Regions from separate parts of the Priestia sp. D51 genome, predicted to be linked through region 2. Evidence: riboswitches for the same ligand, from Rfam matches in the RefSeq annotation. Region 2 holds a riboswitch; each other region holds the start of a gene.
The links. A riboswitch is a leader RNA that binds a small molecule or an ion and turns the genes downstream of it on or off. The one in region 2 is predicted to bind S-adenosylmethionine.
Positions count from the first base shown of each region.

Region 1: another riboswitch for S-adenosylmethionine. It lies ahead of ACNHOZ_RS16080 (trans-sulfuration enzyme family protein); the one in region 2 lies ahead of mtnK (S-methyl-5-thioribose kinase).
Region 3: another riboswitch for S-adenosylmethionine. It lies ahead of ACNHOZ_RS27000 (5-methyltetrahydropteroyltriglutamate--homocysteine S-methyltransferase); the one in region 2 lies ahead of mtnK (S-methyl-5-thioribose kinase).

Region 1 covers NZ_JBLTIR010000003.1:830,721-834,222, reverse strand. The annotation lists gene ACNHOZ_RS16085 (trans-sulfuration enzyme family protein) at 1-767, opposite strand, end outside; gene ACNHOZ_RS16080 (trans-sulfuration enzyme family protein) at 751-1,896, opposite strand; SAM riboswitch class I at 1,968-2,085, opposite strand; gene ACNHOZ_RS16075 (hypothetical protein) at 2,252-2,914, opposite strand; gene ACNHOZ_RS16070 (hypothetical protein) at 2,984-3,502, opposite strand, start outside.
Region 2 covers NZ_JBLTIR010000003.1:667,488-670,989, forward strand. The annotation lists gene ACNHOZ_RS15225 (hypothetical protein) at 1-215, opposite strand, end outside; gene mtnA (S-methyl-5-thioribose-1-phosphate isomerase) at 339-1,397, opposite strand; gene mtnK (S-methyl-5-thioribose kinase) at 1,433-2,605, opposite strand; SAM riboswitch class I at 2,741-2,891, opposite strand; gene ACNHOZ_RS15240 (carbon-nitrogen family hydrolase) at 2,983-3,502, opposite strand, start outside.
Region 3 covers NZ_JBLTIR010000015.1:13,850-17,351, reverse strand. The annotation lists gene ACNHOZ_RS27005 (alpha/beta-type small acid-soluble spore protein) at 2-211, shown strand; gene ACNHOZ_RS27000 (5-methyltetrahydropteroyltriglutamate--homocysteine S-methyltransferase) at 347-1,474, opposite strand; SAM riboswitch class I at 1,556-1,656, opposite strand; gene ACNHOZ_RS26995 (hypothetical protein) at 2,155-2,487, opposite strand; gene ACNHOZ_RS26990 (STAS domain-containing protein) at 2,687-3,502, opposite strand, start outside.

The DNA of each region.
Region 1 (3,502 bases), 160 kb from region 2:
AAACGAACTTTTAATGTCTTAATTCCTCGAAGCAGTAAAAAACAATCCTGTGGCCCCAAGATAGCACCAAAAGCATTTTGTACAAACTTTACTTCTTCCGCTAGCTTTTCATCGCTTACTACAACTAAACCGCCAATGACGTCACTGTGGCCGCTGATATATTTTGTAGCACTATGAATGACAATATTTACACCAAGGTCAATGGGCTGCTGCAGATAAGGTGTTAAAAACGTGTTATCCACAATTGTAAGGAGATTGTGCTCCTTCGCCAAACTTGCTACTGCTTTAATATCCGTTACCTGTAAAAATGGATTTGAAGGGCTTTCGATATAAATAGCCTTCGTATCTTTTGTAATAGCTTCTTCTACTTTCTCAACCTTCGTTGTATCAACAAAAGTTGTTTTGATACCAAACTTTGAAAATAATCGTGTTAATACACGATATGTCCCGCCGTACGTATCGTGTGAAACTAAAATTTCATCTCCTGATTCAAAAATAGATAACACCGATGAAATAGCAGCCATACCTGATGAAAAAGCAAAACCAGCGTATCCATTTTCTAGCTGAGCAATAGTGTTTTCTAAAGCCTCACGCGTTGGGTTTCCTGAACGAGAATAGTCATAGCGGCCGTTGTTCGTCTCATCTTCTTGATTAAATGTAGATACCTGATAAATAGGTACGTTAACCGCTCCAAAATGACCGTCAATTCCTGTATTTGCATGAATTAAGTTCGTACCAAATCTATGTTTATTATTGTTGGTATGCATCAAATGCCTCCTTCAAATCTTTAATTAAATCATCTGCGTGCTCAATTCCAACTGATAATCGAAGTAAACAGTTTGTTACTCCGACACGATTTCGAATTTCCTCAGGAATGTCAGCGTGTGTTTGACGAGCTGGGAATGTCATTAAACTTTCCACGCCTCCTAAGCTTTCTGCAAATGTAATAACTTTAACATTTTCTAAAAGTACTGACACGATGTCAGGGTGTGAGACAGCAAAAGAAATCATGCCTCCAAATCCAGTTGCTTGTTTCTTCATGATTTCATAGCCCGGATGTGTTTCAAGACCAGGGTAATACACTTTTTCCACGAGATCATGAGCAGTAAGCCAATTTGCAATTTTCAGTGCGTTTTCGTTATGTTTTTCCATCCGAAGCGCTAGCGTCTTAATACCGCGCAATAACAGCCAGCTATCCTGTGGACCTAAGATTGCCCCAGCTGCATTTTGATAAAAACGAATTTTTTCTCCTAAGCTACTACATCGAGCGACTACAAGACCAGCAACAACATCATTATGACCCCCAATGTATTTGCTTGCACTATGTATCACAATATCTGCTCCAAGCTCTAAAGGACGCTGATAGTAAGGGGACATGAATGTATTGTCAACGATAGTAAGCAAATCATGCTGTTTAGCTAACGCAATTGCTTCTGACAAATCAGTCACGTGCATCATTGGATTTGTAGGTGTTTCAATAAATAAAGCTTTCGTGTTGGGACGAAGCGCATCTTTTACTTGCTCGAGATGGGCTGTGTTGACGTACGAAACAGTAATTCCTTGCTCTGAAAAGATTTCATTTAGTACTCGGTACGTTCCTCCGTATAAATCCTCTGATACAATTAAATGATCTCCGTTTTTAAATAGTGCTAAAACTGCCATTACACCCGCCATTCCTGAAGCGAATGCTACTCCTACTTCTCCTTTTTCTAAAGCAGCAATTGCTTCTTCCAATGCTGTACGAGTAGGATTTGCCGTACGTGCATAGTCAAATCCTGTACTTTGCCCTAAAGCAGGATGAGCAAATGTTGATGCTTGGTAAATGGGTGTTGTAATAGAACCTGTTGCAGGATCACGACCTACTCCTGAACGAACTAATAAAGTTTCAATTTTCATCTATTTCTCTCCTTAACTCAAAATAAAAAACACTCTTCACAGATGGAAGAGTGTTCGTTTATACACGATTTCTCTCATCTGTTAGAACAATACTGATGTTCCACAGGAATTAGCACCGTTCAAATGAATGATTCATTTGATGGTTGCCGGGCATCGCAGGGCCAGTCCCTCCGCCACTCTTGATAAGAGTTCTATATAATTGTTGGTGGTTAACGTTTGTTGTTACTAACTTTAATAAAGATTTTCTTTATTGTCAACATAATTTTCTAAAAAATTTAAATCATCTCATTTGTTTATTCAATATACTTGTCCTGATAAGCACATAAAAAAAGAGACGACACCAAGGTCTCTTTTTCTAAGGCAAGTGCACAGATTTTACGTGAGCTAACTTCCAATACATACTTTCTCCATTTGCCGTAATTAGTTCAACAATATTGTTAGAAACTTCTTTAAGTACACCAATCTTTTCTGATTGATCCCCTAAATCTAATACGACCAGTTGATTTTCATATTTTTTAAGCTGCTCTTCAAAGTTTCTGACAAAAGGTGCAGAGGCGGGCCTTACGGGGAGCTCTTTGTCACTTAAAGAATAAGGGGTTAACTCATTACTGTAAGGGGTAAGCCATTTCAAATGATGCAGAGAAACAAAGACATTTTTATACACTGGAGAATAAAACACAAGATAATCATTCAGCACGCTTGTGATATAGCCATGCAATGATTTCCCTCCCGTTACATAAATTTCAATAAATTTCCCTTTTGCCTGCTGTAAAATATTACGATAAGAAATCCGCTGGCTTTCTTCTATTAAATTTTCTTCTATTGTCCGTAAAGGCGTATAATCTTCTTCTGAAACTTCTCGCAAGCGATGTATGTGTAAAAGAGGAATATACAAATAATCATGTCCATTATATAAAACCATTACATCTAACCCTAGATCAACAAGTTTTCCTATAAACGTTGTTTTCCCTGATATATCGACTTCAACAATTTTATCAATATAATGATTCATACTCATTCTCATTCTCCTCCTTTTTCCTATATGATAGAAAAGGTGCTTTATAAGCACCTTTTACGTTCCAGTTCGTCATGCTTTCCAACGATAATTTTTCGTTTTAATAACTTTTTCACCTGGTGTTGAAGAGCGTGAACCCGTACGGCGACCTCCCGAGCGATCGTCTGTGCGACCTCCTGTACGTCTTCCTGTACGTCTTCCGGTACGGTCTCCAGTACGGCCATCCGTGCGACCTCCGGTTCTATCTACAGTAGTTGATTCTTGCACAGAATCTTCTTCATTTGTATCTCCATTTTGCTCAGAATTTTCTTCATTTTGCTTGAAAGATCCTTTTGATCCTAAGGCAATGGTTTTTACGTGTCTTGGTTGTAAACGTAAAACTTGATTATTTTGTACAAGAGTAAAGTTCCCATTGCGACTTTGAACTAACACACCTTCTACAGCCTCTGGCCCTCCACCGTTAATAGCTACCCATCTATGCGAAAACTCTTCAAACAGTTCATTGAAACTTTTCGCTTTAATATACTCAGGTGTTTCTTCAACTAATAATGGGTTTTGCGGAACAACAGGCGTATTTTTGCTTACAACTTC
Region 2 (3,502 bases):
TTTAATGAAAAAGGTTGAGACATAACAAAATCAATGTCATCTAAAGATGAACAACTCGTATACATGAACTGAACCGCTTGTGACACCGCAGTTGATTTCCGTGCAAGACTTCGCTTTCCGCGGGCGGCCGCTGAGCCTCCTCGTCGCTTGCGCTCCTGCGGGGTCTCACCCCTTCGGTTTTTCCTGCAGGAGTCTTCACCTTGCCCTCCAATCAACTGCTAGAGGGAACGAAACAGATAAAACGATATTTACCATCACAAAAAAACGAACCACTAATCAACACGTTGATTAGTGGTTCGTTTTGCAGTGGGACAAAATACTTTTGTCCCAGCCTCTTGTTATTGAGCAGATTGCAGCAAAACTTTTTGAATGGATTCAAAAGACGGGGAATGGATAACTCCATGCTCTGTAATAATGGCCGTAATCAGTTCGCTTGGCGTCACATCAAAAGCTGGATTGTACACAGAGATTCCGTCTGGAGCAATTTGCGTATCTCCAATGTGCGTTACTTCTTTAGGTGAACGTTCTTCAATAGGGATGCTGCTTCCGTCTTGAATAGATAAATCAAATGTGGACTGCGGCGCTGCTACGTAAAATGGAATACCGAATGCTTTCGCTAAAAGAGCAAGTCCATACGTTCCAATTTTGTTAGCCGTATCGCCATTTGCTGCAATGCGGTCAGCACCTACAATGATCCCATTAATTCCTTTTGTTTTAATGGTATGAGCAGCCATATTATCCGTAATCAGCGTAACGTCTACTCCCGACTTCTGAAGTTCCCATGCTGTTAAGCGAGAACCTTGAAGAACGGGTCTTGTTTCACAAGCAAATACTTCAAGCGGAATATCGCGCTGCTTAGACAAGTGAAAAGGTGCTAATGCTGTTCCATAATAAGCTGTAGCAATTGAACCAGCATTACATATTGTCATGATTTTATCTTTCTTTTTAAATAAAGAAAGGGCATGATCTCCAATTCGGTAGCACGTTTCTTCATCTTCTACTTGAATTTGAATCGCTTCATGAACAACTTTTGTTTTAGCTTCATTAACGGACGAAGCGGATTCAGCGCTTTTCGCTACGCGCTCCAGTGCCCAAAATAAATTGACGGCAGTCGGGCGTGAACTAGCTAAATACTGTTGATCTAGAGCTAGCTTTTTGTTAAATTCCTTGACTGAATCCGTGTCATAGCTAAGCGCAGAAAGAGCAAGACCAAAAGCCGCCGTAATGCCAATTGCAGGGGCTCCGCGTACTTTCAAGGTAGTGATAGCATCCCATACGTCTTTAATGGTTTGCAGCTTAATATATTCAACTTTGCCAGGAAGCTGCTGCTGATCTAATAAAGTAATATATGATTCATTCCATTCCACTGAGCGCGGAAGTGATAGTGTATTTGTCATGCTGATACCGATCCTTTCATTGTGTACATTATTCGTTATCGAAGTAAATGTTCAAATTCATTTGGTGAAACGTCTTGTTGGTGCAGAAGTAAATAGCGTCCAATTTTTAACGCAGTACGTTTAGCGTTAATTTTTCTTTCCTCTGAAGAAATTTCGTCTAAGTCCGCCACGTGAGCTAAGCCAATCGTACGTCGAATGATTTCACACCCTGCATACCCAACAGCATCTTGCCACGTTTGCGTTAAAATTTCATGTAACAAGCGCTCATCTTTAGCGAAAGGTTCAGTGTTTTCAGAATGCCAAAGCGCAGTAAAGGTATCTTTAAATACGTTCCATGTGTTCGTAATGTGTGCAAATAACGGTTCGCGATCTGTTTTTCGAGAAAGAGCATTTAAAAATAAATTCGCAACAAATTGGCCTAAATCGAATCCAAACGGACCGTAAAAAGCAAACTCTGGATCAATCACTTTCGTTTCTTGACTGCTAGCAAATATGCTTCCTGTATGTAAATCACCGTGAATTAGCGTTTGGGCATTTGTTAAAAATTTATATTTTAATCTTGCTGCTTGTAGCTTTACATCTCCATCGTTCCACAATTCTTCTACATCAGGACGCAGCGCTTCTTCAAATTCATTTGTATCGATATCAAAAAAAGGATCTGTAAAAACTAAATCTTCCGTAATATTGCATAAGTCCGGATTGCTGTACTTGACGACTTCTTCTTTTTTATCCTGAGGCTTTAAGGCAAAATCCGACGTTTTGAACGCAATATGTCCTAGAAAAGAACCGATATGCTGTGAAAGCAGGGGATAACTTTCTCCTTGAATAAGTCCGGCGCGGGAAATCGTTAAATGAGACAGATTTTCCATGACCGTAACAGCAAGCGTTTCATCGTGGTAATACACAGCTGGTACGAGTTCAGGGGTAAATGCACCGAATTGCTTGAGCGCATTGCTTTCAATCGTGGCACGGTTCAAGGATAGAGGCCAGCTCTCGCCTACAACTTTTGCATAGGGAAGTGCTTGTTTGACGATAATGGATTTATTCGTTTGATCATTTATGATGTGAAAGACGAGATTTAAGTTGCCGTCACCGATTTCACGGGCAGTCAGTGCTTCTGTGGCATCAAAAAGACCTAGCTTTTTCACAAGTTTGATTGCTGAAATTTCTGTTAATGGCTGATATTTCTCTGTTTTTATTGTTGACATCGGAACCCCTCCATAGTTTATTAAACTGATTTGTTTACTAAGTTAATAGGTTTAAGAATATATGGAGGCTTTTATAATTTTAGAAAATATAAAAGCCTCTTTCGTTGGAAAGAGGCTTGATTGTAGTGTTCAAACCTCTTATCTGCCAGAAAGAATTACTTTCTGTTGGAATTAGCACCGTGCCTGTGTAAAACATGTTTTACGGGTGTGATCCACCTTAGGATGGAATGACGGTCGGTTGCTGGGCTTCACAGGGCCAAATCCCTCAGCCAACTCTTGATAAGAGTACGATTACTTATTCAATTTTGATTTGTTTGAATATTTTATGATATCTGGTGAAAATCGTATCATGCAAAAAAACGGCTGTCAATACATAATTAATAAAATTCTGTGCGGCGATCTGTAAAGACAGGAATTTGTTTGCGAATTTCTTTTACAAGTTCTAGGTTAACGTCAGCACTTAAAAGTTCTTCGCTATCGCCAGCTTCAGCGATTATTTCTCCCCACGGATCGATGACTAAGGAATGTCCGGCAAATGTGTTATTAGGATCTTGGCCTACACGATTACACGCGATTACATAGCATTGATTTTCGATTGCGCGGCTAATGAGCAGTGCTTTCCAATGGGCAAGTCTTGGAGCCGGCCACTGAGCAACAACAAATAAGACTTCTGCTCCGCTGCTAGTATGCACGCGAATCCATTCTGGAAAACGAATATCGTAACAAATAACTCCTGCGCATAAAGACTGTTCAAGTGTAAAAAGATTTTTTGCTGTTCCTGCTTCTAGATAGAGGTGCTCATCCATTAATTTAAATAAGTGCAGCTTACTGTATTGTGACACTTCACGACCTTTTCGGTCAAAAATATACATCGTATTTGTGACGCCTTGCTCTGTT
Region 3 (3,502 bases), on a different contig from region 2:
CATGGCAAACAACAAAAGCAGCAACAACAACGAGTTATTAGTATATGGTGCTGAACAAGCAATCGATCAAATGAAGTATGAAATTGCGAGCGAATTTGGTGTAAACCTTGGTGCTGACACAACTGCACGTGCAAACGGATCAGTAGGTGGCGAAATCACTAAGCGTCTTGTACAAATGGCTGAGCAACAACTTGGCGGCGGACGTTTCTAATAAAACTTTATAATAATGGCTGAAGGAAGAATGAACTTCATTCTTCCTTTTTTCGGTTATAAGATCCGCCTATTTATCGTATTTCAACACATCTAGAATGCTACTTATGTAAAATTAAAAAGCGATTCTCACTTTTTAGTTGGCTCCCCAGACATCTTGAGCAATTTTAATTATGTGACTAATTTTATTCCACTGTTCCTCTTCTGTTAATACATTTCCTTCTTCTGTACTTGCAAAGCCACATTGCGGACTCAATGACAAGTTAGCTAGAGGAACATACTGACTTGCTTCTTGAATTCTTTGCTTAATAACCTCAGTATCTTCTAGTGTAGGAAATTTAGATGTTACTAACCCTAAAACAACAGTTTGATTGTTACCTGTAAAGCTTTTTAATGGTTCAAAATCTCCTGAACGGTTATCATCATATTCAAGAAAAAGCCCATCTACATGTAAGTTAGCAAAGATTGCATCGGATATAGTATCATAGCCACCACTTGTGATATAAGTAGATCTAAAGTTTCCACGGCAAATATGCATAGTAATGAGCATATCTTCAGGCTTTTTAGAAATAGCATCATTTAAACAACTTACTCGAGTATTGATAATGTCTTTTACATCCATACCCAGCTTCTCAACAACCGCATTGATTCGTTCTTCAGAAACAAAATCAATCCACGAAGTATCGTCTAATTGTAGGTAACGGCAGCCTGCGTCGTAAAAGGCTTGAATCGCTTTCTGATAAGCAGCCACAGTATCATGATAAAATTGATCTCTGTTTCCATTGTAATATGTATCTTCTTGAATTCGAGTAAATAACATGTTTGGGCTTGGAAGTGAGAATTTAGCGACTTGGCTTCCATCACCATGGCGTTCGACAGCTTCTTTTAAAAACGTGAAATGTTCTACCATATAATGATGATTGAAGTCTACTTTACCTACTACCTTAATCGCGTTATTTTTGGTTTTTGCACCCTTGAATTGGCTGATATATTCTGTCTCAAACTGCTCTACACCTTCTAAGCCTGATAAGAAGTCCAAATGCCACCAAGAACGTCTAAATTCACCGTCCGTGATAGATTTAAGACCTACTTCAATTTGCTTCTGGACAAGCTTTTCAATTTCTTTATCCTCTACAGATTTTAGATCGGCTTCATTAATTGTACCATTTGCATACGCTTTTCTTGCTTCTTTAAGGGGAGTTGTGCGTAAAAAGCTGCCTACGTGATCAGCTTTAAATGGAGCCTTCACTAGTGTCTTTGTCATGAGTTTGTTTCCTTCTTTCTTTTTAAAATAAAAAACCTCTTCTTAAAAATAAGAAGAGGTTAATAATCGTTATGGGTTCTCTTCTTATCTTCAAGCAAATTGCTACTGGAATTGGCACAGTACTTTAACAGTCTGTTGCCGAGGCTTCCTAGGGCCAGTCCCTCCACCTCTCGAGATAAGAATATTCAATTTATTTAACTAGAAGAAATATTACACTTGTTTTCTTAGCTTGTCAACAAAAAATTGGAAAATCAGAAATAGCACATCTCTTATCTCATTACTTCCTCATTACCTACTACAGTAAGGGTTCTTCTTTGTTTTTGGTTTGGACAGGAAAGCTTATCGCAATAGCTACATAGTATTTAAAGAATTTGGCTCCATTACCTAATTGTTATTTATCTTCACCAATTGTATTAAAAAAATATCTGACTCCATTATACCTAGCCTCTTCATTGCACTTTGCAAGGAGCGCTATTCCTCACTTCTAATTTCTCTCTTTGATTCATTTCTTAGAGCGAATACGCTAAACCAATCTTTCATATAGTCACATCTTCTTGCAAATACGAAAAGAGCAACCATCATATACTGGCTGCTCTCTCCTAGCAAAAATGCACTCACATCAATGTGAATGTGAACGTATTCATATTACAGCACTTCATTGATAAAAAAAGAAATAATTTCTATTTGCCTTTATACATAGTTAATCGTTCTTTTGCTAAATTAATTAATTCCTTTAACTCTTCAACAGATTGCTTGTTATTACAATCGTTTAATAAATCTATTGTATCTTGCAAAAATTGCTCTCTTCTTTTTACCCTTTTATATTCAGCCCTATATTCTTCTGCCATCCTTGCTGTTCGAGTAGACCCCTGACGAGGAGTGGGAACTTTTTCAAAATCTGAGGTACGAGATTTTTTATCTTTTTCATCAAGCATAGCGTTTTCTGGATTCCTATTCCTCAATCCTGATTGACCCAAAATACTCCTTGCAGCTCGTTCTCTTCTAATGGCCATTGTCATTTCCCCTCTCTGGAATTGAGATTTGAGATAAAACGTCTTGTACACATTCAATAACAATAAAATAAACCCTTCTTTTGATAAGTTAAATTACTAATTTCAATTGATGCTTAGTTACTAGCTATTCCGTCTTTATTTCTATCCAACAATAAGAAGACTACCTTCCATTGGTAGTCTTCCTGCTGCTATAATTCTTTTACCTTATATGCAAAAGGTCACTTACTGCGTCCTTTAGTTTTCCATAGGTTCTTATTTTACTGAAGTCTATACCCAATTGAACGGCTGTTAAAGCAATTTCTGGACGGATACCTGTAATCGTTGTATCAATTCCTAGCAATTCTAACATGTTTACGACTTGAAACAATTCATTGGTCATCATTGTATCAATGGAAGGTACACCTGATAGATCAATGATTAGGCAAGACAATTCAAGGTCTTTTGCCTGCATCATAATTTTTCCCGCAAAGTCATTGCTCTTATAGTCATCGATCTGACCAATTATAGGAAGAACACCAACTGTATCTGAAATACTAATGATTGGTGTACTCAGTTCTGAAATTAGCTTTTTTTGAGCATATACTTGCGCCTCTGCTACTTGTCCATAATACATGGTAAAGAGTTCAATCATCCGGTCAAAGGCTTCGTTTAAGGTTCTGTTCCATAGAATAATATCTTGTTGTGTAATACTAGACTGATGGAGGCTTATAAATGCTTCAACCTTGTTAAGAAAAATAGCACGAAACTTTTTGAAATGACGGATACTCAGGTAAAGAGGATTCCCTAAGCGAGCTCGTTTGGTTGCAATCTCTTGGGCCCAACCACTAAGATTTTTAAAAGATCCATCCTTTAGGACCTTCACTATTGTACGGGTAAAATAGTGATTTTGTTCTCGAAGGTATTCAGTTACCTCTGGAGAAGCATCAGCTGTATAAACAGAATTCTCTTCTATCTCTCGAGAATCTAACCACTCTTGAGCCATTTCATTCACATGTTGTAATAAAAAATCATGTAA